Regions from separate parts of the Aeromicrobium sp. JJY06 genome, predicted to be linked through region 3. Evidence: predicted binding sites of a transcription regulator. Region 3 holds the regulator's gene; each other region holds the start of a gene.

Region 1 (9,962 bases), 390 kb from region 3:
CGACAGGACGGCGGCGGACTCGAGCAGTCGCTCCAGCTCGGAGTCCATGTCGATGGACTGGCGGAACTCGACGGCGGCGCGATCGTCGGTGACGGTCATGCGATCTCCTCGGTCATCGGTATGTGACATTGTGAATGTAACATAGACTGTGAGACGCGTCACCACCTTTTCGGAGCCGTCCCGGATCCCCGGTCCGCACGCCGGGGATGCGACGCCGCGCCACACCGTATTGGGCTGCGCGCGGACGACGATTGGGCCCATGCTGTTGTGCATGCCCAAACGGACGCCGACCGCTCACACCGCCGAGGTCGCCAGCTCGTTCGCCCAGTGGCTGCGCCGCCGCCGCGAGCAGGCCGGCATGACCCAGGAGGAGCTCGCGCACCGCGCGGGACTGAGCCGCAACCAGGTGCAGAACCTGGAGAACAACCGCAACAACAACGCCACCGGCCGCTCCTCGGCCAACCCGAGCCTGGACACGATCCTGGCCCTCGAGGCGGCCTTCGGACTGGAGCTGGGCGACCTGCTGGTGGACGTGCGGCGGTTCATGGAGTCGTCCGACCGCTGACCCTCACGCGCTCGACCTCGGACACGATCCGGTCGAACACGTCGGCCGCGTGCTGCAGTGCCGCGGCGAACGCACGCCCCTCCCCCGCCGACGCCGCATAGGCCTCGGCCCCGTAGGCCAGCTCGATCCGGTCGCCGGGCAGCGCGCCGTGCAGGATGGCCACCCAGGCCCCACCGGGCACCGGGAACACACGGGCGTGCTGCTCGTCCTCTGCCGTCTCGCCGGAGCGGTGGTCGGTGCACCACCACGGGCAGGTGGTCGATGGCGTCGTCATGGGGCAGTCCTATCAACGGGTGCGGACACCGGGTCGAACCCTAGGTTATTGGGCCCGACGGACACTGTCGTCCCTCGTCTCACGAGCGGCTCCGGCCCGTCCCGCCGTCACCGCACGACGCAGGCCCCGGGCGGGTGCCCGGGGCCTGCGTCGTGACGGTGTCGGTCAGTGGTGGTGACCGGCGTGCGCGTCGTCCTCGTCGGCCGGCTTGTCCACCACGAGGGTCTCGGTGGTGAGCAGCATGGCCGCGATCGAGGCCGCGTTGGCGAGCGCCGAGCGCGTGACCTTGACCGGGTCGAGGATGCCTTGCGCGAGCAGGTCGCCGTACTCGCCCGTGGCCGCGTTGTAGCCTTCGCCCGACTCGCGGACCTTGGCCACGACGACCTCGCCGGAGACGCCGCCGTTGCGGGCGATCCACTCCAGCGGGGCGTCCGCGCCCTTGCGGACGATGCGAGCACCGATGGCCTCGTCGCCCGAGAGCTCGAGGTCCTGGTCGAGCACGCCGACCGCGTGGACCAGCGCCGAGCCACCGCCGGGGACGATGCCCTCCTCGATGGCCGCGCGGGTCGCCGACACGGCGTCCTCGATGCGGTGCTTCTTCTCCTTGAGCTCGACCTCGGTGGCCGCGCCGACGCGGATGACGCAGACGCCACCGGCCAGCTTGGCGAGACGCTCCTGGAGCTTCTCGCGGTCCCACTCGGAGTCGGTCTGCTCGAACTCGGCCTTGATCTGGGCCACGCGGCCCTCGACCTCGGCCTGCTCGCCGCCGCCGTCGATGATCGTCGTGTCGTCCTTGGTGACGACGACGCGACGGGCGGTGCCGAGGACCTCGAGGCCGACCTGGTCGAGCTTGAGGCCGACGTCGGGCGTCACGACGGTCGCGCCGGTGAGGGTCGCGATGTCCTGCAGCATGGCCTTGCGGCGATCGCCGAACGCGGGCGCCTTGACGGCCACGGACGTGAACGTGCCGCGGATCTTGTTCACCACGATCGTGGACAGGGCCTCGCCCTCGATGTCCTCGGCGATGATGAACAGGGCCTTGCCGGACTGGACGACCTTCTCCAGCAGCGGCAGGAGGTCGGACACGGCCGAGATCTTGCCCTGGTTGACGAGGATGTAGGGATCGTCGAGGACGGCCTCCATGCGCTCGGTGTCGGTGACCATGTACGGCGACAGGTAGCCCTTGTCGAACTGCATGCCCTCGGTGAACTCGAGGTCGGTGCCCATGGTGTTGGACTCCTCGACGGTGATGACACCGTCCTTGCCGACCTTGTCGAACGCCTCGGCGATGAGCTCGCCGATGACCGCGTCACGGCTGGAGACCGTGGCGACGGCGGACATGTCCGAGACCGAGTCGACGGCGCGAGCGCGCGAGTGCAGCTCGTTCGTGACGGCCTCGACGGCCGCCTCGATGCCCTTCTTGAGGCCGACCGGGTTGGCGCCGGCCGCGACGGCGCGCAGGCCCTCGTGGACCATCGCCTGGGCCAGGACCGTGGCGGTCGTGGTGCCGTCACCGGCGACGTCGTTGGTCTTGGTGGCGACTTCCTTGGCGAGCTGGGCGCCGAGGTTCTCGAAGGGGTCGTCGAGCTCGACCTCACGCGCGACGGACACGCCGTCGTTCGTGATCGTGGGGGCGCCCCACTTCTTGTCGAGGACGACGTAGCGGCCCTTGGGGCCGAGGGTCACCTTGACGGTGTCGGCGAGCTTGTCGACACCGCGTTCGAGGGCGCGGCGTGCGTCCTCGTCGAATTCCAGAATCTTGGGCACGAGTGCTCCCTAACGGTTGGCTTGGGTGGACTCAGGCGATGACGGCGAGGACGTCGCGGGCGTTGAGGATGAGGAACTCCTCGCCGCCGTGCTTGACCTCGGTGCCGCCGTACTTGCTGAAGAGCACCTTGTCGCCGACGGCCACGTCGACGGGGATGCGCTCGCCGCTGTCGCTGACGCGACCGGGGCCCACGGCCACGACCTCGCCCTCCTGCGGCTTCTCCTTGGCGGTGTCGGGGATGACGAGACCCGACGCGGTGGTCTGCTCGGCCTCTCCGGCCTTGATGACGATGCGATCTTCGAGCGGCTTGATGGTGACCGACACTGGTCGACCTCCCCTTTCGATGAGAGACGTTCGGTTGGCACTCACTCGTTGGGAGTGCCAGTCGTCAGCGTAGCACCGGCTGGCACTCGTCCCAACAGAGTGCTAGGTCCGAAGCCGGGGCACGCGGTGGCAGACTCGGGCGCGTGGACGCCCAGACCTTCGCCACCCTGACCACGCCGGCCGGGCAGGCGCTGCTGGCCGAGGTGGCCGCCTGCGCCGGGCGCGAGTCCGACCTCGCCCTGGGCACCCGCCTGCGTCGCGACCACCCGGTGGAGCTGGTGGCCGCGGCCGTCACCCAGAACCACCTGCGCGGCCGGGCCGTCGCGAAGTTCGGCGCGGACGCCGCCCACCTCTACTACACGCACGACGCGCTCGAGCAGTCCACGAGGCGGACCGTCGCCGACCACCGCGCCACGCGGCTGGTCGCCCTCGGCGCCACCCGGGTCGTGGATCTCGGCTGCGGCATCGGCGGCGACCTCATCGCCTGCGCCCGCGCCGGACTGGCCGTGCGCGGCGTCGAGCAGGACGAGGTGCGCGCCGCGATCGCCCGCGCGAACCTCGCCGCCCTCGGACTGGAGGGCACGGTCGAGGTCGGCGACGCGACGACCACCACCGTCGCAGCCGACGAGGTGGCCTTCGTCGACCCGGCCCGTCGCGACGGCGCGGGACGCACGTTCCGGCTGGACGCCCTCGTGCCGCCCTGGGACTTCGTCACGGGGCTGCTCGCCGGGCGGGCCGTCGCGAAGGTGATGCCGGGCATCGCGCACGACGCGGTGCCGCCGGGCGTGCAGGCCGAATGGGTGTCCCACGGTGGCGACCTCGTCGAGGCGTGCCTGTGGGCCGCCGGTCTCGGGGCGCCCGAGGGCCGGGTCGCCACGGTCCTCCCGGCCGGGGTGAGCCTCGTGGCGCGCGGCACGCCGGCCACGGTCGGGCCTCTGCTGTCGCATCTCGTCGAGCCCGACGACGCCGTGATCCGGGCCGGGCTCGTGGCCGAGCTCGCCGAGGACCTCGCCGGTCACCTGCTCGACCCCCACATCGCCTGGATCACCACCGAGCCCCCCGACGCCGCACCACTCGGCCGCGCGTTCCGGGTCCTCGAGGAGCTGCCCTACCGCGAGAAGCAGCTGCGTGCGGCGCTGCGCGAGCGCGACATCGGCACCCTCACGGTGAAGAAGCGCGGCGTCGACGTCGTGCCCGAGCGCCTCGTCGCCCGCCTCAAGCTGTCGGGTTCGCGCACCGCGACCGTCGTGCTGACCCGCGTCGCCGGGGAGGCCCGCGCCTTCCTCGTCGAGCGGCAGCCCTGAGCGTGACGTTCCGGGGGCAGCACCCGGATCCGACCCCGGGAACGTCACTGCCAGCGATGCCCCGGGCACGGTAGCGTCGGGCCATGACCCGCCGAGTCGACCTCAACGTGGACCTCGGCGAGGACCGCGCTCGCTGGGAGTCCGGTGAGGACGTGTGGCTGCTGGGGCTCGTCACCAGCGCCAACGTCTGCTGCGGCGCCTACGCCGGTGACGACGACCTGATCCGCGCCACGTGCGAGGCGGCCGTCGCGCACGACGTCGCGATCGGCGCGCAGGTCGGCTACCGCGACCGCGAGGGCTTCGGCCGGCGCGAGGTCGACCTGGCTCCCCGCGACCTCGTGGACGAGGTGCGTCACCAGCTGGACCACCTCGCCGAGCTGGCCGACGCCGCCGGAGGGGTCGTCACCTACCTCAAGCCGCACGGCGCGCTCTACCACCGGATCGCGCGCGACCCGCACCAGGCGGAGGCGGTCGTCGAGGCCCTCCTCGCCGACGGGAATCCGCTGCCGCTCGTCGGGATGCCGGGGTCGATCGCGCTCGAGATGGCCGAGGACGCCGGGATCCGCGTCGTGCACGAGGGGTTCGCCGACCGCGCCTACACGGCCGAGGGTGGCCTCGTGCCGCGCGACCAGCCGGGCGCCGTGCTCACGGACCCGGACGAGGCGGCCCGTCAGGCGCTGTCGCTCGCCGAGTCGGTCGACTCGCTGTGCGTGCACAGTGACAGCCCCGAGGCCGAGGCCCTGCTGCGCCGGGTGCGCGAGGTGCTGGCCGCGCACGACGTGGCGATCGAGGCCTTCGGCTGAAGATGAGGATCCTGCCCTGCGGCGATCGCGCCGTGCTGCTCGACTGCGCCGACGCGGCCGAGGCGCGGCGCTGGCACGCCGCCCTGCGCGAGCACGGTGCGACCCTCGGCGCCACCACCGTGCTGCTGCGGGGACGCCCGGCCGACCTGCGGTCGCTCGTCGGCGCCACCGAGCCCGCCGACCTGACCGACGTCGTGGGCCGCGAGGTGGAGGTCCCGGTCGTCTACGACGGCCCGGACCTCGACGTGGTCGCGCGGCACTGCGGGCTCGAGCCGGACGAGGTCGTGCGCCGCCACGTCGCCTCGCGGTGGACCGTGGCGTTCGCCGGCTTCGCGCCCGGCTTCGCCTACCTGTCCGGCGGCGACCCGCGACTCGAGGTGCCGCGGCTGGAGCGGCCTCGGCCCCGCGTGGAGGCCGGATCGGTGGGGCTCGCCGGGCGGTTCAGCGGCGTCTACCCGCGCCCCTCCCCCGCCGGCTGGCGACTGATCGGTCGCACCGACGCGCCGCTGTGGGACCTCGCCCGCGACGACCCGGCGCTGCTGCACCCCGGCGACCTCGTGCGGTTCGTGGAGGTGGCGCGATGAGCGAGCGCCAGCGAGCGAGCCATTCCACACCACGAATCGCGACACCGACCTACCTTCGCTCTTCCGAGGCGGTGGCGCGATGAGTCTGCGGGTGCTGGAGCCGGGTGCGCTGAGCCTGGTGCAGGATCTCGGGCGGCCTGGGCTCGGCGACCTGGGCGTGGGCCCGTCCGGCGCCTTCGACCGGCGGGCGCTGCGCGAGGCCAACCACCTGGTGGGCAACCCGGAGGGTGCGGCGATCGTCGAGGCGCTCGGCGGCGGGCTCGCCCTCGTCGCGACCGCGGCGCACGTCGTCGCGGTGACGGGAGCCGCCGGGCCACTGACGGTGGACGGCACTCCGGTGAACTCCGGACGGGTGCTCGCGCTGCGCCGCGGCCAGGTGCTGCGACTGGGTGTTCCTGAGCTGGGGCTGCGGTGGACCGTGGCGGTCGGCGGCGGGATCACCGTGCCTCCGGTGCTCGGCAGCCGCAGCACCGACACCCTCGCCGCCCTGGGACCTGCGCCGCTGTCCTCGGGGGCCGAGCTGAGGGTCGGGGTGCTGGCGGACGCGGTCTCGCTCGAGGCCTACCCGGCGGCGCTCGCCTCGGGCGAGGTCACCGTGCGCGTCGTGCTCGGGCCGCGGGACGACTGGTTCACGCCGGCCGCCGTCGCGGACCTGCTGTCGAGTCCGTGGCGGGTCGACCCCGTCTCGGACCGGATCGGGGTACGGCTCGACGGACCGGCGCTGGAGCGCGCCCGCGACGGGGAGCTCGAGAGCGAGCCGGTCCTGCGCGGCAGCATCCAGGTGACGACCTCGGGGCGACCGGTGGTGCTGGGCCCGGACCATCCCGTGACCGGCGGCTACCCGGTCATCGGCGTCGTGGTGGACCCCGACACCGACCTGCTGGCGCAGGTGCGCCCGGGCGACGTGGTCCGCTTCCGGCGCCACCGCGCCTGACGCCCTCCCCGTCCCGCCGAGTGGCGCAAACCGGGGTCGCGAGCGGCGGGCAGCCGGGTCAGGCGGCGACGATGCGGGTGACGGGGAGGCTCGAGTCGACGGCGAGGTCGAGCGAGCTGGGGGCGATGCCCCGGCGGACGACCTCGGCGCCGAGGGCGGCGACCATCGCGCCGTTGTCGGTGCACAGGGACGGCTTCGGGATGCGGACCTCGACGCCTGCCTTCTCCGCCCGCTCCAGGACGTAGTGGCGCAGTCGGCCGTTGGCCGCGACACCGCCGCCGAGGATCAGCCGCGGCACGTCGTGCTCGAGACACGCCTTGATCGCCTTGCGGCTCAGCACGTCGCACACCGAGTCCTGGAACGAGGCGGCCACGTCGGCCACGGCGACCTCGCGGCCCATCCGCTCCTCGTGCTGCACGTGGCGGGCGACGGCACTCTTCAGGCCGGAGAACGAGAAGTCCCAGCGGTACCGCTCGAGGTCGCGGCCGGTGGTGAGGCCGCGCGGGAAGTCGATCGCCTTCGGATCGCCGTCGCGGGCGACCTTGTCGATCTCGGGACCGCCCGGGTAGGGCAGGCCGAGCAGGCGGGCGACCTTGTCGAAGGCCTCGCCGGCGGCGTCGTCGATCGTGCCGCCCAGCAACGTGATGTCGGTGGCGATGTCGTTGACCAGCAGCAGCTCGGTGTGGCCGCCGCTGACCAGCAGCGCGATCGAGGGCTCGGTGTACCGGCCGTGCTCGAGCTGGTCGACCGCCACGTGGGCGGCGAGGTGGTTGACGCCGTAGAGCGGCTTGTCGTGCGCGAGGGCCAGCGCCTTGGCCGCGGCCACGCCGACGAGCAGCGCGCCGGTCAGGCCGGGGCCGCTGGTGACCGCGATCGCGTCGACGTCGCGGACGTCGACGCCCGCCTGCTCGTAAGCCTGCTCGAGCGTGGGCAACATCGCCTCGAGGTGCGCGCGGCTGGCGACCTCGGGGACGACGCCACCGAAGCGGACGTGCTCCTCCACGCTCGACGCCACGGCATGGGCCAGCAGGGTGGTGCCCCGCACGATGCCCACGCCGGTCTCGTCGCAGGAGGACTCGATGCCCAGGACCAGCGGTTCGCTCACCGGTCCATTGTGCCGTGGGCGGGCCACCGGGCTCGTCACCGGACCTCGGCGGTCAGTCGCGCTCGGCGCGCTTGGCCTCGCGGGCCGCCTTCTCGTCGAGGTCCATCTGGCGGGCCTCGTCGGGCGTGGGCGCGGTGCCGCCGTAGCGCGCGGGCGCCCACCACTGGCCCTCGGGCGAGACGGGGTACTCGCGGATGGCCTTGTCGAGCAGCACCGTGAGCGACTCGTGCAGGAGCGCGGTCTCGGTCACCGGGTCCTCGCCCGTGACGGGGATCGGCTCGCCGACGTGCAGCGCGATCGTCTTGCCGCGGCCCCACAGGTCGGCGTCGTGGTCCTTCGTCTTGAGCAGCTGGGTGCCCCACACGACCATCGGAACGAGCGGCACGCCGGCCTCGGCGGCGGCGCGGACGGCGCCGGTCTTGATCTCCTTGACCTCCATCGAGCGGCTGATGGTGGCCTCGGGGAAGATGCCGACGATCTCGCCGCGCCGCGCGTACTCGGCGGCCTCGTGCAGCGAGGCCTCGCCCTGCGCGCGATCGACTGGGATGTGGTGCATCGAGCGCATGATCGGGCCCGAGACCTTGTGGTCGAACGCCTCCTTCTTCGCCATGAACCGCACGAGCCGGCCGGCCGGCTGGGCCGCGAGTCCGTTGAAGACGAAGTCGACGTAGCTGACGTGGTTGGAGGCCAGGATCGCCCCGCCCTCACGCGGGATGTGCTCGGTGCCGGACGTCTGGAAGCTCATGCCCAGCACCTTGAACAGCGTCTTGGCCGTGCCGATGATCGGCGGGTACGTCAGGTCGCGCATGCGAGCACACTAGTGCACGCGCGTTCACCCGAAGGGCGTCTCACTCGTCCTCGACGACGTGGACGGCGGCCTCCTCGGCACTGGCTCCGGCGCCGTCGATGCCGACGTCGTCGCCGACCAGCTCGGAGACGTGGTCGACGCCGTTCCCGCCCTCGGGATCGACCAGTCGACCGGAGCGGCTGGCGCCGACCTCACCGTCGTCGAGGTCGTCCTCGCTCCACTCGGCCTCGGGGTCGACGTCGGGCTGCTCCTGGCGCAGACGCTGCTCGAACGACTCGCCGTCACGCTGCTCCTCGGCGGTGGTGCCGTAGCCCTCGCCCGCGGACCACCGCTCCGGGGCCGTCAGGCCCTCGTCCAGCGGATCATGGGTCTCGCGACCGAGCAGCGTGTCCTGGTCCTGGTCCTGGCTCAGGTACTGGGAAGGGGCCGGGGGCTGGTTGCGGGGATCGCTCATGTCTCCACCTTGCCACGCACCGGGCGCACTCGCCGGGCGGCGGATCTCAGTCCGCGCGGGTGTCCCGGGCGGGCGCAGACTGCCGGAACGAGCGGGTCAGCAACACCGCCACGACGACCACGACGAGCAGCACGAAGAGCCACCCGAGACGCTCGGATCCGCCCGAGAAGACGGCCAGGAAGGCACTCATCCCGATGGTCGACCAGATCGACGCCCAGATGACCGCGCCGGGCACCAGGCCGGTGAGATAGCGCGGGAATGACATCCGCGCGAGGCCCGCGCCGAGGTTCACGGCGGTCTGCGCGCCGACCGTGAAGAAGCTCACGGTGACCGCTGGCGGGCCCCAGCGCTCGACCTGCGCCATCGCGGCCCGCACCCGGGGGCCGGGCTCGCGCTCGCGCAGCACGCCGGCCGCGATCGCGCGGCCGATGCCATAGGTGCCGCCGGCGCGCAGCAGCACGATCACGAAGAACGTCAGCCACGCCCAGAACCACGGCCACGCCCTGATCGCGTCGAGCACCTCGCTCACGACGACCTCGTCGCGTCCGGCGCGGAGAGGTCACGCTCCATGAGCACGGCGTCGGCACCCGAGCGGTAGTAGCCGCGGCGGCGGCCGGTCTCGCGGTAGCCGGCGCGGCGGTAGAGCGCGAGGGCCGGCTCGTTGTCGTCGGCGACCTCGAGCAGCAGCCGCTCGGCACCGCGGGCACGGGCGGCGTCCTGGGCGGCCCCGAGCAGCTGGGAGCCGACGCCCTGGCGGCGCGAGCCCAGCCCCACGGCGATCCGCATGAGCTCGGCCTCGGGCGCGAACATCCGGATCGAGGCGTAGCCACGGACCCCGAACTCGTCGACGAGCGCCAGGACGATGCGGTCGCCGACGAGCTCGTCGCGGACCTGGGCGGACGACCACGCGTCGGGCCCGAAGCTGGCGTTCTCGATGGACTCCAGCGTGTCCAGATCGCGCAGGCCCGCCGTGCGGATCATGCGCGCTTGGTCGCGACCTGCGGTGTCGCGTCGGGTCGGCGCAGGTAGAGCGGCTCGA
Region 2 (9,962 bases), 1.5 Mb from region 3:
CCGCCCGCCGCGGACCTCACGCGGTGGGACGACGGTTTCGGCGAACGGGAATGACAAGCGTGTGATTTCGCCGGTACAGTCGGGCACATGGCAGCGGTGGAGAGTGACGACCAAGCGGTCCGCGACGGCGCATTGTCCGATCGCGACCGCGAGATGCTCGAGCTCGAGCGCCTGTGGTGGAAGTACGCCGGCGCCAAGGAGCAGGCGATCCGCGACAAGTTCGACATGACCGCCACCCGCTACTACCAGATCCTCAACGCGCTGATCGACTCCGAGGACGCGCTCGCGCACGACCCGCTGCTGGTCAAGCGCCTGCGCCGCCTCCGCTCGCAGCGCCAGCGTCAGCGCCAGGCCCGGCGTACCGGCTCCGACCGCTGAGGTGGAGGAGCAGCCGCCCCTCGAACCGCGCGACGACCGGCGTGAGCCCGAGCGTCGTCGCCCGTGGCACGTCGTCGTGCTGCCCGCCGTCTGGCTGATCCTCGGTGCCCTCGGCGGCTGGGCGATCATCGAGGCCGTCCGCGAGGACGAGGCGCCCGCGCAGTCCGCGCAGCGCACCAGTACGGGCCCGACGTCCAAGCCCACGAAGAAGGCCTCCGCGAAGCCGAAGCCGAAGAAGACGACCGAGCCCACCGCCGAGCCCACGACCGAGCCGACCACCGAGCCCACCGCGACCCGGTCGATCGGCGTCTCGGTCTACAACCAGATCGGCATCGGCGGCCTCGCCGCCCGCGTCGCCGGCCAGGCCCGTGCCGCCGGCTGGACCGTCGGCGCCGTGGCCGACTGGCGCGGTGGGGTCCCGCAGGACACCGTCTACTACCCGGCGGGGCGCCAGGCCGAGGCCGCGCTGCTCGGCAGCGACCTCGGGATCGTGCGCCTCATGCCCGCCACGGGGAACATGTCCACCAGCAACCTGACGGTCGTGCTGGCCAGCCCCCGCTGACCCCTCGTGCGGCCGCGCCATACTCTTCCCATGACCGATCCGGGGCGCACCCTGCTCGCGCTGGACTTCGACGGCACGCTCGCGCCGATCGTCGAGGACCCCGCGTCGGCGTACATCCACCCCGAGTCCCTCGCGGCGCTGCGGCGTCTCGGGCCGATCCTGGGGACGATCGCGATCATCACCGGACGTCCCGTAGACCAGGTGCGCCGGCTCGGCCGCTTCGAGGAGGGCGACGGCCTGGAGCACCTCGTCGTCTGCGGCCAGTACGGCGCCGAGCGCTGGGACGCCGCCACGGGCGAGCTGACCCGGCCGTCGCGCCCCGAGGCCGTCTCGCAGCTGGCCGCGCGCCTGCCGCAGTGGATGCGCGAGCACGATGCGTCGCGCATCCGGGTCGAGGACAAGGGTCTGGCGATCGCGCTGCACACGCGCGGCGTCGCGCCGGGCCTGCTCGACGAGCTGGCCCCGCAGATCGAGGCGCTCGCCACCGAGGTCGGCCTGCACCTCGAGCCCGGCCGCCAGGTGATCGAGCTGCGCGCCTCGGGCACCGACAAGGGCCAGACCCTGCGCGGCATCATCGGCCGCGTCTCGCCCGGTGCGGTCATCTACGCCGGCGACGACCTCGGCGACCTGCCGGCGTTCCGCGAGGCCATCGTCCTGCGCGAGCAGGGGATGGACGTCACCCTCGTGTGCTCGGCCTCGGAGGAGCAGGACGCGCTCGTCGCGCTCGCCGACGTGGTGCTCGACGGGCCCGACGACGTCGCGGCCTGGCTCGGCGACCTCGCCGACCGGTTCGCCCCGGTCTGACCCTCGTCCCTCCCGCTCGTCTCGGCATCCGGACGAAGTGGACGTATCGTGAGACGCGACCCTAGGCTGGCATCACTCATCCCGAGGGGCAGAGGGACACGGCCCGACGAAGCCCCAGCAACCAGCCGACCACCGGCCAGGTGCTAATTCCGTCCGCGGTCGAACGCCGGCCCGGAGAGATGAATGGAGTCGTCGTGAGCGTCACGATCCCTGACCGCACCACCCTTCGCGAGGGCGCCTTCGGCCCCGCCACCGCCCTGAAGTGCCGCGAGTGCGGCGCCACGCGCGAGCTGGGTCCCCACTACGCCTGCTACGAGTGCTTCGGCCCGCTCGAGATCGCCTACGACTTCGGCACGGTCACCCGCGAGCAGATCGAGGCCGGCCCCACGAACATCTGGCGCTACAAGGCGCTGCTGCCCGTCCCCGCCGACATCGAGGACAGCCCCAACCTCGAGCCGGGCTTCACCCGCCTGCTCGACGCGCGCAACCTCGCGGCCGAGCTGGGCCTGTCGAAGCTGTGGGTCAAGGACGACAGCACGAACCCCACCAACTCCTTCAAGGACCGCGTCGTCGCCTGCGCCCTCAGTGCCGCGCGCGAGTTCGGCAGCAGGGTCTTCGCCTGTCCGTCGACCGGCAACCTCGCCAACGCGGTCGCGGCCGCGGGCGCCCGTGCCGGCATCCGCACGGTCGTGTTCATCCCGAGCAACCTCGAGACGCCCAAGCAGGTGAACTCGGCGATCTTCACCGACAACCTGGTCGCCGTCGACGGGAACTACGACGACGTCAACAAGCTCGCCAGCGAGATCGCCGGCGAGGACGAGGGCTGGGCGTTCGTCAACGTCAACGTGCGGCCGTTCTACGCCGAGGGCTCCAAGACGCTCGGCTACGAGATCGCCGAGCAGCTCGGCTGGCGCCTGCCCGACCAGATCGTCATCCCCGTCGCCTCGGGCTCCCAGCTGACGAAGGTGCACAAGGCCTTCCAGGAGCTCATCGCGCTGGGCCTGGTCGAGGACAAGCCGTACCGCGTCTTCGGCGCGCAGGCGCAGGGCTGCAACCCCGTCGCCACCGCGTTCAAGGACGGCGTCGACGCGATCCGGCCCGTGCGGCCCGACACGATCGCCAAGTCGCTCGCGATCGGCAACCCCGCCGACGGCATCTACGTGCTCGACATCGCGCGCGGCACCGGCGGCGGCGTCGAGGAGGTCGACGACGACCAGATCCGCGACGCGATCGTCCTGCTCGCGCGCACCGAGGGCATCTTCACCGAGACCGCCGGTGGCACCACCGTGGCCGTGCTGAGGAAGCTCGTCGAGACGGGCCAGCTGGACCCCGAGCTCGAGACCGTCGTGATCAACACCGGTCACGGCCTCAAGACGCTCGACGCGGTCGCCGGTTCCGTCGGCCCGCGCGCCACGATCGCCCCCACCTACGACGCCTTCGCCGCGGCCGGCATCGCCTGAGCCGTCCGACCGAAACCACCCGAGGAGCATCCATGGCCGTGTCCGTCCGCATCCCCACGATCCTGCGCAGCTACACGAACGACGAGTCGCAGGTCAGCGCCGAGGGCGACCGCCTCAGCGCCGTGCTCGACTCGCTCGAGACCGCCTATCCCGGCATCCGGGCCCGCATCGTCGACGAGGACGGCAAGCTGCGCCGCTTCGTCAACGTGTACGTGGCCGAGGAGGACGTGCGCTTCGCCGACGGCCTCGACACCAAGACCCCCGACGGCACCCAGATCTCGGTGATCCCCGCGGTCGCCGGCGGCTGCTGAGCAGGCTTTCGGCCAGTCCGCCGTAGGCGATTCACGCGCCTGCCGATACGCTGGTCCCGGGTCCGGCAGCGGGCCTTCCCCCGCAGAACAGGTGGTCTCATGGTGCATGGCACCGTCAAGTGGTTCAACTCCGACAAGGGGTACGGCTTCATCGCCGTCGACGGCCAGGACGACGTCTTCGTCCACTGGTCGAAGATCGCGATCAACGGGTTCAAGACCCTCGAGGACGGCCAGAACGTCGAGCTCGAGGTGGTCGAGGGCCCCAAGGGGCGCGAGGCCGAGAACGTCCAGCCGCTGCACTAGGCATCGGGGCCGGGGCCTCGGCCGACCTCGGGTGCGGGGTCGCTTGAACGGGCGGGATTAGCACTCGTATAGTGAGAGTGCTAGTTCCACTTCTACTTATGTCGGAGACACGCACCCATGGCCAAGTCCATCGCATTCAACGAAGAAGCCCGGCGCGGGCTCGAGCGGGGCATGAACCAGCTCGCCGACGCCGTCAAGGTCACCCTCGGCCCGAAGGGCCGCAACGTCGTCCTGGAGAAGAAGTGGGGAGCCCCCACGATCACGAACGACGGCGTCTCCATCGCCAAGGAGATCGAGCTCGAGGATCCCTACGAGAAGATCGGCGCCGAGCTCGTCAAGGAAGTCGCCAAGAAGACCGATGACGTCGCTGGCGACGGCACCACGACGGCCACCGTCCTGGCCCAGGCGCTCGTGCGCGAGGGTCTGCGCAACGTGGCCGCCGGCGCCAACCCGATGGGCCTGAAGAAGGGCATCGAGATCGCCGTCGAGGCCATCAGCGAGCAGCTGCTCGCGATGGCGAAGGACGTCGAGACCAAGGAGCAGATCGCCTCCACCGCCTCCATCTCGGCCGCGGACACCACGGTCGGCGAGATCATCGCCGAGGCCATGGACAAGGTCGGCAAGGAAGGCGTCATCACGGTCGAGGAGTCCAACACCTTCGGCCTGGACCTCGAGCTCACCGAGGGCATGCGCTTCGACAAGGGCCACCTGTCGGGCTACTTCGTCACCGATCCCGAGCGCATGGAGACCGTGCTCGAGGATCCGTACATCCTCATCGTCAACAGCAAGATCAGCACCGTGAAGGACATGGTCCCGGTGCTGGAGAAGGTCATGCAGACCGGCAAGCCGCTGGCGATCATCGCCGAGGACGTCGAGGGCGAGGCCCTGGCCACCCTCATCGTCAACAAGCTGAAGGGCACCTTCAAGTCGGTCGCCATCAAGGCCCCCGGCTTCGGTGACCGTCGCAAGGCGATGCTGACCGACATCGCGATCCTCACCGGTGGCGAGGTCATCAGCGAGGAGGTCGGCCTCAAGCTCGAGAACGCCGATCTGACGCTGCTCGGCACCGCCCGCAAGGTCGTCACGTCCAAGGACGAGACCACCATCGTCGAGGGCGGCGGCGACGAGGCCCAGATCCAGGGCCGTGTCGCCCAGATCAAGGCCGAGATCGAGAACAGCGACTCGGACTACGACCGCGAGAAGCTCCAGGAGCGCCTCGCCAAGCTGGCCGGCGGCGTGGCCGTCATCAAGGTCGGCGCGGCCACCGAGGTCGAGCTCAAGGAGCGCAAGCACCGCATCGAGGACGCCGTCCGCAACGCGAAGGCGGCCGTCGAGGAGGGCATCGTCCCCGGCGGCGGTGTCGCGCTCGTCCAGGCCAGCAAGGCCGCGTTCGAGAAGCTCGAGCTCGAGGGCGACGAGGCCACCGGCGCGAACATCGTGCGCGTCGCCACCTCGGCCCCGCTGAAGCAGATCGCCGTCAACGCCGGCCTCGAGGGTGGCGTCGTCGCGGAGAAGGTCGCCAACCTGGAGCAGGGTCAGGGCCTCAACGCGGCCACCGGCGAGTACGTCGACATGATCGCGACCGGCATCATCGACCCGGCCAAGGTCACGCGCTCCGCGCTGGCGAACGCCGCGTCGATCGCCGCGCTGTTCCTCACCACCGAGGCCGTCGTGGCCGACAAGCCGGAGCCCGCGGCCCCGGCCGGTGCGCCCGACATGGGCGACATGGGTGGCATGGGCGGCATGGGCTTCTGAGCCACGCCTGATCACAGGACCCCGGTACCGCGCGGTGCCGGGGTCCTGTGCGTCCGGGGGATGGGAGGATGACCGGCGTGACCACGTGGCCCGACCTGTCCCGCACCGACGACGCGCTGACCCCCGAGCACCGGGACCGGCTCGTCGCGGCGGGCGTCGACCCCGAGCGGCTCGACGCCGTCGCCTGGCGCCGGATGGACGGTCCGCTGCCGTCGTGGTGGAACGACCTCGGCAACGCGCTGTACGCCGCTCCCGGGGCCCGGCTGCCCGACCACGTCCTGGCCGGCCTGACGACCTTCTACTACTCCGGCGCGCTCCTCGTGGTGGGGGCGCCGATGGACCACCTGACCTCGCTGCTGGTCGGCGGCGACGACGCCACGGTGTTCCTCGACGAGCGCGTCGTGCTGACCGCCGGCGAGCTGTACTGCGGGCCCGGCTCCTCGATCGCGCTGCACGGACCCCTCGTGGCCACCCGGTCGCCGGTCGTGGACGCGCGCAACGGGGGCCGCGTCGTGGCCGCCGGCGACCAGCTGTGGGCCGCGGGCGTCTACATCGCCACCGACGACATGCACCGCCTCGAGGATGCGGCCACGGGCGAGCGGCTCAACCCGTTCGGCGCCACGATCCGCATCGGTCACCACGTGTGGCTGTGCCGTGAGGCCGTGGTGTCCGGACACGTCGAGATCGGCGCGCACGTGTGCGTCGGCATGCGGTCCGTCGTGCGCGGTCAGAAGGTGCCTCCGAACGTGGTCGTGATGGGGTCTCCGGGGCGTGTGGTGCGTGAGGGGACCACGTGGTCATTCGACGACACGCCGTGAGGCGCGATTCCGGGACTCATTGCACGAAACTTCCAGTTACCCCAGGTGCCCGTGCCCGATTCGTCGACGTGCGACCGCACGGGCACCGGTAAACCGCAGGACGAGATCGTGTGACATGGACGACATCCGCGAATTTCTGAAATGACCAGACAGCCGTTCGACGATGGCCTACTTTCGAGGGGAAAGCAGGGGCGTCGTGCCAGTCGATGGCCGCCGGCGGGGGAAGCCGGCGAGGGAGAGCATCGAGTGGCCTGGAGCCGGGCCGGGGGGCTTGTCCACGGACATGTATCGGTACCACTCCACGTCGCTCTTGGCTGAGTACGCAGACACACAGACATCACGTGGGTCAGCGGTGAGGCGGAGGGGTCCGCAGCTCGACACCGATGGCTTGCATTGGGGAGTGGCAATGACTTCAGCGATCGACGGACGAGATGAGACCGTCCTTCCGCTGCGTCTGGTGGAGCCCATCACCAGCGACCCCGGACTCGGATCTCCTTCCGTGCACCGGGAACTCACGGCGATCCCCACGGGGCGATCGTCTCTGGAGAACCTGATCCGCCAGGGCCTCTTCGGGCACCTGCTCGTGCTGACGGGCACCGTCATCGCCGGCGTGGCCGTCGGGATGGCCCCCGGAGCGCTCGCGGTCCTGGCCGCCGGCGTCGTCGGCTGGCTGGGTCTGAGCCTGGCCGCGCTGCCGGCCTACGAGCGTGCGGGCTCGCTGCGCCCCGCCAAGCGACTGATCGCCGTCCTGGCCCTCGGTGCGCTGGCGACCCTCGTGGTGTCCGACGTCGTGTCCGCCGAGCTGCGCTCGGCCGTCGTGGTCCTGAGCGTCACCGCGGTCCTGATCGTGGGCTCCGCCCTGGCCCACCGCGCCGCGATGCGCCGGGTGCCCACCCTGCTGGTGGGTCCGGCCGACGCGGTCAACCGGCTGGCCGCCCGCTGGGAGGACCGCCACGACCTCGTGGTGGTCGGGCGCTGCACGTGGGACTCCACGCAGCCGCTCGGCAGCGCCACGGTGAACTCGGTGGTCCGCGACGTCCCGAAGCTGCTGCGCACGGTCCACGGGGCCCGCGTCGTCATCACGGCCGACCAGGCCCTCGGCGACCCGTCGCTGCGCCACCTCGCGTGGGGCCTGCAGCGGGCCGAGATCGAGTGCCTCGTGCTGACCGACATGAACGACTACGTCGAGTTCGTGCGACCCACGCGTGTCGGCGACCAGCTGGCGCTGGCCCTCGACCCGCCGAACAGCCACCTCGTCGGCCAGGCCGTCAAGGCGTTCTTCGACCGCAGCTTCGCCCTGCTGGCGATCCTGTTCGGCGCCCCGCTGATGGGCCTGCTCGCGCTGGCGATCCGCATCGACTCGCGCGGCCCGGTGATCTACAAGCAGGAGCGCACGGGCAAGGACGGCGTCCCGTTCGTCATCTACAAGTTCCGCACGATGGTCGTCGACGCCGACCAGCGCGTCGAGGAGCTGCGCGAGATGAACGAGGGCGCGGGCCCGCTGTTCAAGATGACGCAGGACCCGCGGGTCACGCGCGTCGGGCGGCTGCTGCGACAGACCTCGCTCGACGAGCTGCCCCAGCTGTTCAACGTGCTGCTCGGCGACATGGCGCTCGTCGGCCCGCGGCCGGCCATCGAGAGCGAGACCTCGCAGTACAGCCAGTGGGTCTGGCGCCGGCTGCACGTCAAGCCCGGCATGACCGGCCTGTGGCAGGTCAGCGGCCGCTCGAACCTCTCGTGGGACGAGTCGATCCGCCTCGACCTGATGTACGTGAACAACTGGAACCTGCGCATGGACCTGTCGATCCTGTTCAAGACCGTCGGCGTGGTCCTGGGGCGCAAGGGCGCCTGGTAGGCCCCACCGGTCCACGACGAACGGCCGCCGCTCCTTGGGGGAGCGACGGCCGTTCGTCGTCGGTGGGCGCGGCGCGGATCAGTGCTCGGTGATCGTGCCGGCGCCGACCGTGCGGTTCGTCGCCTCGTCGATGAGGATGAACGACCCCGACTGACGGTTGCGCTGGTAGGGATCGACCATGAGCGGCTGGGTCGTGCGCAGCACCACGCGACCGATCGCGTTGAGGCCCAGGCTGCCCGGCGCCTGGTTCCGGTGCAGCGTGTTCACGTCGAGCTCGTACTTGATCTCCTTGACCAGGGCGCGCGCCGAGCGAGTGGTGTGCTTGATGGCGTACTTGCCACCCACGGTCATCGCGCTGGCGTCCATCCAGCAGACCATCGCATCGAGGTCCTGCGTGACGACGGGCTGGTTGTTCGGCCGCACGATCATGTCGCCGCGCGACACGTCGACCTCGTCCTCGAGGCGCACCGTGACCGACATCGGCGCGAACGCCTCGGCCAGCTCGCCCTTCGCGGTGTCGATCGCCTTGATCCGGCTGGGCAGGCCGCTGGGCAGCACGAGCACCTCGTCACCGGGACGCATGACGCCGCTGACGACCTGGCCGGCGAAGGCGCGGTAGTCGCCCTGCCCGTTCTGCGGACGGATCACGTACTGCACCGGGAAGCGGACGTCGACGAGGTTGCGATCGCTCGCGATGTAGACGTTCTCCAGGTGGTGCATGAGCGACGGGCCCTCGAACCAGCCCATGTTCGCCGAGCGCGACACGACGTTGTCGCCGGTGAGCGCCGACAGCGGGATCGTGGTGACGTCGGTGAACTCCAGCCGCGCGGCGAAGTCGACGAACTCGTCGCTGATCTGGCGGTAGACGTCCTCGGACCAGTCGACCAGGTCCATCTTGTTGATGGCCAGCACCACGTGCGGGACCCGCAGCAGCGACACGAGCGTGGCGTGGCGGCGGCTCTGCTCCTGCAGGCCCTTGCGAGCGTCCACGAGGATGATCGCCAGATCGGCCGTGGAGGCGCCCGTGACCATGTTGCGCGTGTACTGGATGTGCCCGGGGGTGTCGGCGATGATGAACTTGCGCTTCGGCGTCGAGAAGTAGCGGTACGCGACGTCGATCGTGATGCCCTGCTCGCGCTCGGCGCGCAGGCCGTCGGTCAGCAGGGCCAGGTCGGTGTACTCGTCGCCGCGCTGGGCGCTGGTGGCCTCGACGGCCTCGAGCTGGTCGGTGAAGATCGACTTCGAGTCGAACAGCAGCCGGCCGATCAGGGTGCTCTTGCCGTCGTCGACCGAGCCGGCCGTGGCGAATCGCAGGATGTCCATCAGAAGTAGCCCTCCTTCTTGCGGTCCTCCATCGCGGCCTCGCTGACCTTGTCGTCGCCGCGGGTGGCGCCGCGCTCGGTGATGCGGGTGGCCGCGACCTCGGCCACGACCTCCTCGGGCGTGGCGGCGGTGGAGGGGACGGCCGCGGTCAGGGTGGCGTCGCCGACCGTGCGGTAGCGGACCGACTCGACGAACACCTCCTCGTCCTCGCGCGGCGCGCAGTGCTGGTTGATCGTGAAGTACATGCCGCCGCGCAGGAAGACCTCGCGCTTCTGGGCGTAGTAGATGTCGGGCAGCTCGATGCCCTCGCGGGCGATGTACTGCCAGATGTCGAGCTCGGTCCAGTTCGACAGTGGGAAGCAGCGGATGCTCTCGCCCGGGTGGATGCGGCCG
Region 3 (9,962 bases):
GGACACAGCGCGATGTCGCCGAGGTAGCCCGCGTCGCGCTCCTCGTCGTCGCGGCCCGGCGTCAGCTCGTCCATGGGGAACGAGAGCACGTCGGTGGGGCCCTTCTTGCCCATCCACTGCTCGTTGAGCACGGCGATCGTGTCGACGTCGACGAGGCGCAGCGTCATCTCGGTCTGCGGGTGCAGGCGCATGCGGCGCATGACGAACCGGCACAGCGAGGTGAGGGCCGCGACGTCGACGTCGTCGACCCCGGACTCATTGAGGACGTCGACGGTCATGCGCTCCCCCGGCGGCGTCGGCGCGTCCGCGACCGTTCGCCTCGTACTGGTCGTAGGCGGCGACGATGCGGCCGACCAGCTTGTGGCGGACGACGTCGTGGCTGGTGAGCCGGCTGAAGTGCACGTCGCGCACGTCGTCGAGGATCTGCTGCACCACGCGCAGGCCGCTGGTGGCGCCACCGGGCAGGTCGACCTGCGTGACGTCGCCCGTGACGACCATCTTCGAGCCGAAGCCCAGGCGGGTGAGGAACATCTTCATCTGCTCGGCGGTGGTGTTCTGCGCCTCGTCGAGGATGATGAACGCGTCGTTGAGCGTGCGGCCGCGCATGTAGGCCAGCGGCGCGACCTCGATGACGCCCGACGTCAGCAGCTTGGGGATCGATTCGGGATCGAGCATGTCGTGCAGCGCGTCGTACAGCGGACGCAGGTACGGGTCGATCTTCTCGCTGAGGGTGCCCGGCAGGTAGCCCAGCCGCTCGCCGGCCTCGACCGCGGGCCGGGTCAGGATGATCCGGGTGACCTCCTTGGCCTGCAGCGCCTGCACGGCCTTGGCCATCGCGAGGTAGGTCTTGCCGGTGCCGGCGGGACCGATGCCGAAGACGATCGTGTGCTCGTCGATCGCGTCGACGTACTTCTTCTGGTTGAGCGTCTTGGGGCGGATCGTGCGGCCGCGGTTCGACAGGATGTTGAGGCTCAGCACGTCGGCCGGGCGCTCCTGCGTCTCGGTGCGCAGCATGCCGATGCTGCGCTCGACCGTCTCGGACGTGAGCGCCTGCCCGGTGCGCAGGATCGTGACGAGCTCGTCGAGGAGTCGCTCCACGAGGGCGGCCTCGGCGGGCTCGCCCGTGATCGTGACCTCGTTGCCGCGGGCATGGATCCGGGCGTCGAACGCCGCCTCCATGAGACGCAGGAACTCGTCGGCGGGCCCGAACAGGGAGACCAGGGGCACGGATGCGGGAATCGTCACCGTGTGCCGCGGCGGTGCAGTGTCGTCAGTCATACCCCTCCAGCGTAGCGTCAGGCCAGGAACAGCTTCGAGACGTCGACGCCTGCGAGCAGGTGCACGTGCGCGTGGAAGACGGTCTGTCCCGCGTTCGCCCCGGTGTTGAACACCAGGTTGTAGTCCTCGTACCCCTCCTGCGTGGCCACCACACGCGTCTGCGCGAGGAGCTCGGCCGCGACGACCGGCTCGGCCGAGGCGAGCGAGGCCGCGTCGGGCTCGTGGACCTTCGGCACCACGAGCACGTGGACGGGCGCCTTCGGGTTGATGTCGCGGAACGCGATCGTGTGCTCGGACTCGGCGACGATCTCGGCCGGGATCTCCCCGGCGACGATCTTGCAGAAGATGCAGTCAGCAGCCATGGGGCGACTCTAGCGACCCGCCGCGGCCTACTTGAAGGCGTCGCGGATGCGGCCGAAGACGCCGGAGCGGGAGTGGTGACCCACGACCGGGTCGACGTGCTCCTCGCCGCGGGACGCGGCCAGCTTCTCCAGCAGCTCGCGCTGCTCGGCGTCGAGGTCGCGCGGCGTCTCCACCACGACCTGCACCGTGAGGTCGCCGCGTCCCGAGCCACGCAGGCGCGGGACGCCGTGGCCGCGCGCCACGACGGTCTCGCCCGACTGCGTGCCGGCGGGCACCTCGATCGCGACGGTCCGCTGGTCGGCCTCGACGTCCTCGCGGTCGGCGTCGATCGTGGGCAGGTCGATGCGGGTGCCGAGCGCGGCGGCCGTCATCGGCACCGTGATCTGGCAGGCCAGCGCGTCGCCCTGACGCGTGAAGACGGGGTGACGCGCCACCTTGATCTCGATGTAGAGGTCACCGGCGGGGCCTCCCCCGGCGCCGACCTCGCCCTCGCCCGCGAGCTGGATCCGGTTGCCGTCGTCGACACCGGCCGGCACGTTGACCTGCAGGCTGCGGCGCGAGCGGACCCGGCCCTCGCCGTTGCACTCGCGGCAGGGGTCGGGGATGACGGTGCCGTAGCCGTGGCAGGTGGGGCAGGGGCGCGAGGTGCGGATGTCGCCGAGCAGCGAGCGCTGGACGTGGTGGACGCTGCCGTGACCGTGGCAGGTGCCGCACGTGACCGGCTCGGAGCCGGCGTTCGCGCCGGAGCCGTCGCAGACCTCGCACGTGACCGCGGTGTCGACCTTGATCTCGCGCTGGACGCCGAACGCCGCCTCGGCGAGGCTGACCGAGAGGCGCAGCAGCGCGTCCTGGCCACGCTGGGTGCGCGGGCGCGGGCCGCGCGACGACGTCTGGCCGAAGAACGCGTCCATGATGTCGTCGAAGCTGAAGCCCTGGCCGAAGCCGCCGCCCATGCCGCCGCCGGCCGACAGCGGGTCGCCGCCGCGGTCGTAGATCGACCGCTTCTGGGGGTCGGACAGCACCTCGTAGGCGGTCGTGACCTCCTTGAAGCGCTCGGCGGCGTCGGGGGCGTCGCTCACGTCGGGGTGCCACTTGCGGGCCGCCTTGCGGTAGGCCTTCTTCAGCTCCTCCGGGGTCGCCTCGCGCGACACGCCCAGCAGTTCGTAGTAGTCCAAGATCTCTTCTCTTTCGCAGTCCGAGGTGGAGCGCTCAGCCGTCGGCGAGGATTCGCCCGACGTAGCGGGCGACGGCGCCGACGGCGGCCATCGTGGCGGGGTAGTCCATGCGGGTCGGCCCCATCGTGCCCAGCTGGGCGAAGGACTCCCCGTCGGGTCCGTAGGTGCTGGAGACGACGGCCGTGCCCGACAGGTCGTCGCGTCCGGTCTCGCGGCCGATCCGCACGTGTGGGCCGACCGTGGCCTCCCCCAACAGGTGCAGCAGCACGACCTGCTCCTCCATCGCCTCCAGCACGGGCCGGATGGCGGTGTCGAAGTCGGCGCCGAAGCGGGCCAGGTTGGCGGTGCCACCGACCGCGACGCGCTCGTCGGACCGCTCGTTGGAGAACGTGTTGGCCAGCGTGGTGACGATCGCGGAGACGACGGGGCGGTCGTCGACCTCGAACGTGTCGATCAGCTCGGCCAGGCGCAGCGAGGCCTCGGGCAGGCGCTCGCCGAGGGTGGCCCGCACGAGGCGCGACTTGAGGTCGCCCAACAGGCCCTCGCCGGGGGTCTGGGCGAGCTCGACGATGCGCTGCTCGACGCGGCCGCTGCTGGTGATGACCACGATCAGCACGCGCGAGCCCTCGAGCGCGACGAGCTCGACGTGGCGCACCGTCGACCGGGTCAGCGACGGGTACTGCACGATCGCGACCTGGTTGGTCAGCTGGGCGAGGATCTTCACGCTGCGCATGACGATGTCGTCGACGTCGATCGCGCCGGACAGGAAGGTCTCGATCGCGCGGCGCTCGGCGCCCGACAGCGCCTTGACCTCGGCGAGCCGGTCGACGAACATCCGGTAGCCCTTGTCGGTGGGGATCCGGCCGGCGCTGGTGTGCGGCGCGGTGAGGTACCCCTCGTCCTCCAGGGCGGCCATGTCGTTGCGGATCGTGGCGGGCGAGACGCCGAGGCGGTGGCGCTCGACCAGCGCCTTCGAGCCGACGGGCTCCTGCGTGGCGACGTAGTCCTCGACGATGGCTCGCAGGACGTTGAGCCGGCGGTCCTCGATCACGCTGTCACCTCCCACGCTGCTGGCACTCGACCCTGACCAGTGCCAGTCTAGCGAGGCCGTCGAGGGCGGTGTGCCTGCACGAACGGCGTCCGCGGACATGGCAACCTGTCGGGGTGAGTGAGGTCTCCGTGCGCCCCGACGGCGCGATCGAGGTCGTCGACGGGGACCAGGTCCTCGTCTACACCCCCTACGCCGTGACCGCCCCCGACGGCACCACCGTCGCCCACGAGTCGCGCGGCGGCTCGATGGCGTCGGTCTGGGCCGGCGCCGTCGGCGAGGCGTTCGTCGAGGTCTCGCACCTGGGCCATGGGCCCGAGGGCGGCGAGCTCGTCATGGTGGTCACCCGCCCCGGTCACGCGCCCGAGGTCGCGCTCGGCGCTCTCGTCACCGACGAGATACCGGCCGAGGTCCCCGAGACCTGGCCCGCCGCGGTCGACCTCGCGATCGGCCTCATCGCCGGCGACACGCTCGACAGCGGCACGAAGGACGACGTCGAGGACTTCCACCAGCGACTCCTGGGCGTGTGGTTCGGCCATGGCTGACCGCTACGGGTCCGACGTGCTCTCCGGCGACTGGCGCCGGCCCGCCCGAGGCCGCTCCACCGAGCTGGCCGCCGATCCCGGCCTGGTCGTCGAGGAGGCCTCCTCCGGCTTCGTCGGCGAGATCATGCGTGTCGAGCGCGACCTCGGCACCGTGGAGCTGGAGGACCGCCGGATGCGACGCAAGGTCTTCCCGCTCGGCCCCGGCTTCCTCATGGAGGGCAAGCCCGTCGTGCTCGTCGCGCCCACGCCGAAGGTCGCCGCCGCGCCCACCCGCACCGCCTCGGGCTCGCGCGTCGCGGCCGACACCCGCGCGAAGGTCGCGCTGCCCAGCCGCATCTTCGTCGAGGGTCGCCACGACGCCGAGCTCGTCGAGAAGGTCTGGGGCGACGACCTGCGCGCCGAGGGCGTGGCCGTGGAGCACCTCGGCGGCATCGACGACCTCGCGGGCATCGTGCGCGACTTCTCCCCCGGCCCGAAGCGCCGCCTCGGCGTCCTCGTCGACCACCTCGTGCCCGGCTCGAAGGAGCAGCGCCTCGCCGACGCCGTCGCCCACGTGCCGCACCTGCTGGTGGTGGGTCACCCCTACGTCGACGTGTGGCAGGCCGTGAAGCCGCAGCGCCTCGGCATGGACGCGTGGCCCACGATCCCCCGCACCATCGAGTGGAAGAAGGGCATCTGCGCCCACCTCGGCTGGCCGCACGCCGAGCAGGCCGACATCGCGCGGGCGTGGAAGGCGATCCTCGGCCGGGTCGACTCCTGGACCGACCTCGAGCCGGCCTTCCTGGGGCGGGTCGAGGAGCTCATCGACTTCGTCACGCAGCCGGCGTAGTCGGGCGCCGCAGCAGCTCCCACTTCCACAGCGCCACCGACAGCAGGCCCAGCAGGATCGGGCCGCCGATCGTCACGATGCGCCACACGAAGAATCCTGCGATCACGCCCTCCTCGTACACGTCGGTGCCGACGCTGAGGAGGGTCGCGATGACCACCGCGTCGAGGATGCCGATGCCCGAGAACGGGAACAGCGTGAGCGGGTAGGCGACGAGGAACGCCACGACGACCTCGATCGCGGGCACCTGCTGGGCGTCCACACCGACGAACCGGAGCGACGCGACGAGCAGCGTCGCGTCCACCAGCACCATGGCCGTCAGCGCGAGCAGCGAGCGCGGCAGCGCCCGCGGCACCCGCCCGATGACCTGGCGACGGAAGCCGGCCGCCGACTCCGCCCAGGCCTCCCCCGAGACCTTCGGCCGCACCCGCGCCACGAGGTCGCCCGCCCGGCGCGCGAGCGCGGCCGTGAACGCCTCGCCACGGAACGCCAGCCACAGCGCCCCGAGGATCGCGACGCTCACGAGCATGCTCGGCAGGGCGCCGAGCAGCTCACCGAGGTGGAACGTGCCGAGGAGGATCATCAGCAGGCTGCCCAGCACCGGCGCCCCGAACCGCACGACGTAGAACGAGAGCGTGTTCATGACCGAGCCGGCCACCGCGGCGGGCAGCGCGATCCCCCAGGACGTGAAGATGGCGAACCGCATCACGTAGTCCGCCGGGGGCGGCGCGACCGTGGTCATGAGGATCGCGGCCTGGTCGTTCTGCATCGCCCGCCACGACGAGAGGCCCTCGATGAACAGGGCCAGCGGCAGCGCGTTGAGCCACTGCCGCAGCAGCAGGCCCAGGCACAGCACCGCGAGCTGCCACGCCTCGAGGCGGGCGAGCGAGGACCGGACGCCCTCCCAGTCGATCTCGTCCGCGAGGCTGATCCCGACGACCAGGACCAGCAGCGTCAACCCGACGGTGACCGCGAAGCGCAGCCAGCGGCGGCGCGGCTCAGCCGTCGAGGGGCTCACGGATGATCGGGCACGTCATGCAGTGCCCGCCCCCGCGGCCGCGCCCGAGCTCGGCTCCGACGATCTCGATGACCTCGATGCCGGCCCTGCGCAGCAGCGAGTTCGTGTGGGTGTTGCGGTCGTAGGCCACCACGACGCCCGGCTCGAGGGCGACGAGGTTGTTGCCGCTGTCCCACTGCTGGCGCTCGGTGTCGTACTCGCTGCCGCCCGTCTCGACGACCTGGAACTTCTCGATGCCCAGCGCGTCGGCGACCACGTCGAGGAACGGGGTGTCCTCGTGGTCGATGACCTCGATGCCCGGGAGACCCTCGCCCGGCAGCACGGTGAACGCGTGGATCGTGTTCACGATGTCGGGGTAGATCGTCACGACGTCGCGGTCGGCGAACGTGAACACCGTGTCGAGGTGCATCGCGGCGCGCAGCTTCGGCATGCCGGCGACGATCACCTTCTCGGCGGCGCCCTGGTCGAACAGCGACTTGGCCAGCTGGGTGATGCCCTGGCGCGACGACCGCTCGCTCATGCCGATCAGCACGACCCCGTTGCCGGGGACGAGGACGTCGCCGCCCTCGACCGTGGCGGTCCCCCAGTTGACCTCGGGGTCGCCCCACCAGACCTTCGAGCCGGCGAAGTCGGGATGGAACTCGTAGACCGCCTTCATCAGCAGCGTCTCGTCCTTGCGCGCCGCCCAGTACAGCGGGTTCAGCGTGACGCCGCCGTACACCCAGCACGTGGTGTCGCGCGTGTAGAGCGTGTTCGGCAGCGGCGGCATGAGGTACTCGTGGCCGCCGTGCGCCTCCCGCACCAGCGCGCGGTATCCCGGCGCAAGCTCGCGCGGCAGGTCGCGGGTGGAGAGGCCTCCGATGAGGAAGCGGGTCAGCTCGTCGGCGGGCAGGTCGTCGAGGTAGCCGCGGGTCTCCTCCACGAGCCCGACGCCGACCTCGTTCGCGACGATCTTGCGGTCGAGCAGCCAGGCCCGGGCCGCGCGGTCGGCCATCGTGTCGGCGAGCACGTCGTGCAGCTCGACGACCTCGACGTCCCGCTCGCGCATCTTCCCCACGAAGTCCTCGTGGTCGCGCTGCGCGTTCTGCACCCACAGCACGTCGTCGAAGAGCAGGTCGTCGCAGTTCGACGGCGTGAGTCGCTCGTGCGCGAGACCCGGCGCGCAGACCAGGACCTTCCGCAGTCGACCGACCTCGGAGTGGACGCCGTAGGCGTCGGACGGGTTCGTCATGGGGCTCCTTCGGGACGTGGCATCACAGCGTGATCCAGCCGGTGACGAGTGCGAACAGGGCGACGACGGCGCCCATGAAGATGATCGCGCACAACGCCCCCTCCGACACGGTGAAGATCCGCAGACGGCGTTCGAAGCGCGCGATGACGTAGAGCAGCACCGCGGGCGCGTAGAGCAGGCACGACAACAGCAGGAACTCCAGACCTGCGGCGACGAAGAGGAAGATCGCGTACGCGGTGGCGACGCCCGCGAAGACTCCGTGCTTCACCCGCTCGGAGGAGTCCTCCTCGTAGGTCTCACCCGACAGGGTCAGCTTCAGCGCGTAGGCCGCCGCCAGCAGGTACGGCACGAGCGCGAGGCTCGTGGTGAGGTCCAGCATGAAGTTGAGCGAGTCGTCGACGAACAGCGTCAGCGCCAGCAGGGCCTGCACGCCGATCGTGGTCGCGATGAGCGCGGCGATCGGGGTTCCCGAGGCGTTCTCGCGGCCGAGGAACCGCGGCATGTCGTTGCTGCGGGCGGGGACGAACGCGACCTCGGCGGCCATCAGGGTCCACGCGAGGTAGGCGCCGAGCACCGACACGATGACACCCGCGCTGATGAACCACTCGCCCCACGGGCCGACGGTCTCCTCGAAGAGACCCACCATCGACGGCTGCCGGGTGTTCGCGATCTGCGACTGCGGGAACGCGCCGTACGACACGAGGGTGACGAGCGAGAAGATCGCCAGCACGCTCAGGAAGCCCACCACCGTGGCCTGGCCGACGTGCTCGCGCCGCTGGGCGTAGCGGGAGTAGACGCTCGCGCCCTCGATGCCGATGAAGACGAAGGTCGTGACGAGCATCGTGTTCTTGACCTGCTCGGTCATCGAGCCGAGGTCGCCGTAGGCGAAGAAGTTCTCGCTGAACGTGCCCGCGTCGAAGCTCAGGCCCAGCACCACGATGAACACGAGGATCGGGATGATCTTGAAGATCGTGACGAGGCGGTTGATGACGGCCGCGTCGCGGACGCCGCGCGCGATGAGGACGTGGAACACCCACACGCCCGCCGAGGAGATCGCGACCGCCAGGAGCGTGTCGCCGTCGCCGAACTCGGGGAAGAACGCGCCGATCGTCGCGGAGATGAAGACCCAGTAGAAGGCGTTGCCGGCCATCGTGCTGGCCCAGAAGCCGACCGCGGAGTTGAAGCCGACGTAGTCGCCGAACCCGGCCTTGGCGTAGATGAACACGCCGGAGTCCAGCTCGGGCTTGCGCACCGCGAGGGCCTGGAAGCAGAAGGCCAGCATGAGCATGCCGGTGCCGGCGATCGTCCACGCGATGAGGGCGCCCGCGACGCCCGTGGCCGTGCCGAAGCGCGCCGGCAGCGAGAAGACCCCGGCTCCGACCATGGAGCCGATGACCATCGCGGTCAGGACCGGGCGGCTGACCTTCGAGGTGGTGACCTCCACGTCCCCCATGGGGCGAACGTAGCGCAGCCGACAGGGTGCCGAACAGACCTCAGAGGTCGCCGACAGCCTCAAGGACCACACGGTCGGCCATGAGGCGGCCCGTGCGGGTCAGCACCACGCGGTCGCCGCGCGGCTCGAGCCAGCCCGCGTCGACGAACCGGCTCACGTCGCCGAGCAGGCTCGGCTCGATCCCCTCGGCCAGCCGGATGCGCAGCATGACGTCCTCGAGGTGACGCGCGTCGGCGTCGGGACGCTCGCCGTCGGCACGGGGCGACTCCCCCGCCGTGAGCCGCTGCGCGTAGGCGGCGGGGTGCTTGACGTTCCACCAGCGCTCACCGTCGACGAACGAGTGCGCGCCGGGTCCGACGCCCCACCACTCGCCGCCGTTCCAGTAGCCGACGTTGTGACGGCACTGTGCCGCCTCGTCGCGAGCCCAGTTCGACAGCTCGTACCAGCGCAGCCCCGCGGCCTCGAGCAGGTCGTCGGCCAGCAGGTACTTGTCCGCGGTCTCGTCGTCGTCGGGCATGACGACCTCACCGCGACGGACCTTGCGGGCGAAGGCGGTGCCGTCCTCGACGATCAGCGCATAGGCGCTGATGTGGTCGGGCTCCATCTCCAGCGCCGCCTCCACGGTGTGACGCCAGTCGTCCATCGTCTCGGTGGGCGAGCCGTAGATGAGGTCGAGGCTGACCTGCTCGAAGCCGGCCTCGCGCGCCCAGGCCACGGCCTGCGGAACACGCTCGGGATCGTGCGTGCGGTCGAGCACCGACAGGACGTGCCGCACGGCGGACTGCATGCCGAACGAGATCCGGGTGAAGCCGCCTTCGCGCAGCTCGGCGAGCGAGGCCGGCGAGACGCTGTCGGGGTTGGCCTCGGTGGTGACCTCGGCACCGGGGGCCAGCGCGCCGCGCGCGTCGACCGCCTTCAGGAACCGCACGAGGTCACCCGCAGGCACCTGCGACGGCGTGCCGCCGCCGACGAACACGGTGTCGACCGTGCGCTCGGGCACGAGGTCGAGCTCGCGCAGCGCCGCC

The links. Region 3 encodes HrcA, which represses chaperone genes, less so after heat shock. Its sites were predicted from a motif close to TTGGCACTCGNNNNNNNCGAGTGCCAA; they were not measured.
Region 1: groES (co-chaperone GroES) is a predicted target of HrcA. The motif match lies at 3,011-3,037, and genes of this name have one in related genera.
Region 2: groL (chaperonin GroEL) is a predicted target of HrcA. The motif match lies at 3,876-3,902, and genes of this name have one in related genera.

What each region holds. Positions count from the first base shown of each region.
Region 1 is NZ_JBIMRD010000001.1:527,763-537,724, forward strand. Features, by position in the region: gene ACGWYL_RS02685 (diiron oxygenase) at 1-99, opposite strand, end outside; gene ACGWYL_RS02690 (helix-turn-helix transcriptional regulator) at 272-565, shown strand; gene ACGWYL_RS02695 (hypothetical protein) at 543-839, opposite strand; gene groL (chaperonin GroEL) at 1,005-2,606, opposite strand; gene groES (co-chaperone GroES) at 2,638-2,931, opposite strand; gene ACGWYL_RS02710 (SAM-dependent methyltransferase) at 3,075-4,235, shown strand; gene ACGWYL_RS02715 (LamB/YcsF family protein) at 4,319-5,038, shown strand; gene ACGWYL_RS02720 (allophanate hydrolase subunit 1) at 5,041-5,622, shown strand; gene ACGWYL_RS02725 (biotin-dependent carboxyltransferase family protein) at 5,702-6,556, shown strand; gene tsaD (tRNA (adenosine(37)-N6)-threonylcarbamoyltransferase complex transferase subunit TsaD) at 6,615-7,661, opposite strand; gene ACGWYL_RS02735 (lysophospholipid acyltransferase family protein) at 7,714-8,469, opposite strand; gene ACGWYL_RS02740 (DUF5709 domain-containing protein) at 8,510-8,923, opposite strand; gene ACGWYL_RS02745 (DedA family protein) at 8,970-9,452, opposite strand; gene rimI (ribosomal protein S18-alanine N-acetyltransferase) at 9,449-9,904, opposite strand; gene tsaB (tRNA (adenosine(37)-N6)-threonylcarbamoyltransferase complex dimerization subunit type 1 TsaB) at 9,901-9,962, opposite strand, start outside.
Region 2 is NZ_JBIMRD010000001.1:1,648,974-1,658,935, forward strand. Features, by position in the region: gene ACGWYL_RS08095 (DUF3263 domain-containing protein) at 88-378, shown strand; gene ACGWYL_RS08100 (LytR C-terminal domain-containing protein) at 380-940, shown strand; gene otsB (trehalose-phosphatase) at 971-1,744, shown strand; SAM riboswitch class I at 1,818-1,930, shown strand; gene thrC (threonine synthase) at 1,939-3,204, shown strand; gene ACGWYL_RS08115 (MoaD/ThiS family protein) at 3,237-3,515, shown strand; gene ACGWYL_RS08120 (cold-shock protein) at 3,615-3,818, shown strand; gene groL (chaperonin GroEL) at 3,936-5,573, shown strand; gene ACGWYL_RS08130 (hypothetical protein) at 5,642-6,391, shown strand; gene ACGWYL_RS08135 (sugar transferase) at 6,891-8,246, shown strand; gene ACGWYL_RS08140 (sulfate adenylyltransferase subunit 1) at 8,325-9,569, opposite strand; gene cysD (sulfate adenylyltransferase subunit CysD) at 9,569-9,962, opposite strand, start outside.
Region 3 is NZ_JBIMRD010000001.1:142,208-152,169, forward strand. Features, by position in the region: gene ybeY (rRNA maturation RNase YbeY) at 1-278, opposite strand, end outside; gene ACGWYL_RS00705 (PhoH family protein) at 256-1,278, opposite strand; gene ACGWYL_RS00710 (histidine triad nucleotide-binding protein) at 1,296-1,640, opposite strand; gene dnaJ (molecular chaperone DnaJ) at 1,668-2,816, opposite strand; gene hrcA (heat-inducible transcriptional repressor HrcA) at 2,851-3,867, opposite strand; gene ACGWYL_RS00725 (hypothetical protein) at 3,981-4,409, shown strand; gene ACGWYL_RS00730 (DUF3097 domain-containing protein) at 4,402-5,238, shown strand; gene ACGWYL_RS00735 (lysylphosphatidylglycerol synthase domain-containing protein) at 5,222-6,253, opposite strand; gene ACGWYL_RS00740 (arginine deiminase) at 6,234-7,484, opposite strand; gene ACGWYL_RS00745 (basic amino acid/polyamine antiporter) at 7,507-8,937, opposite strand; gene hemW (radical SAM family heme chaperone HemW) at 8,978-9,962, opposite strand, start outside.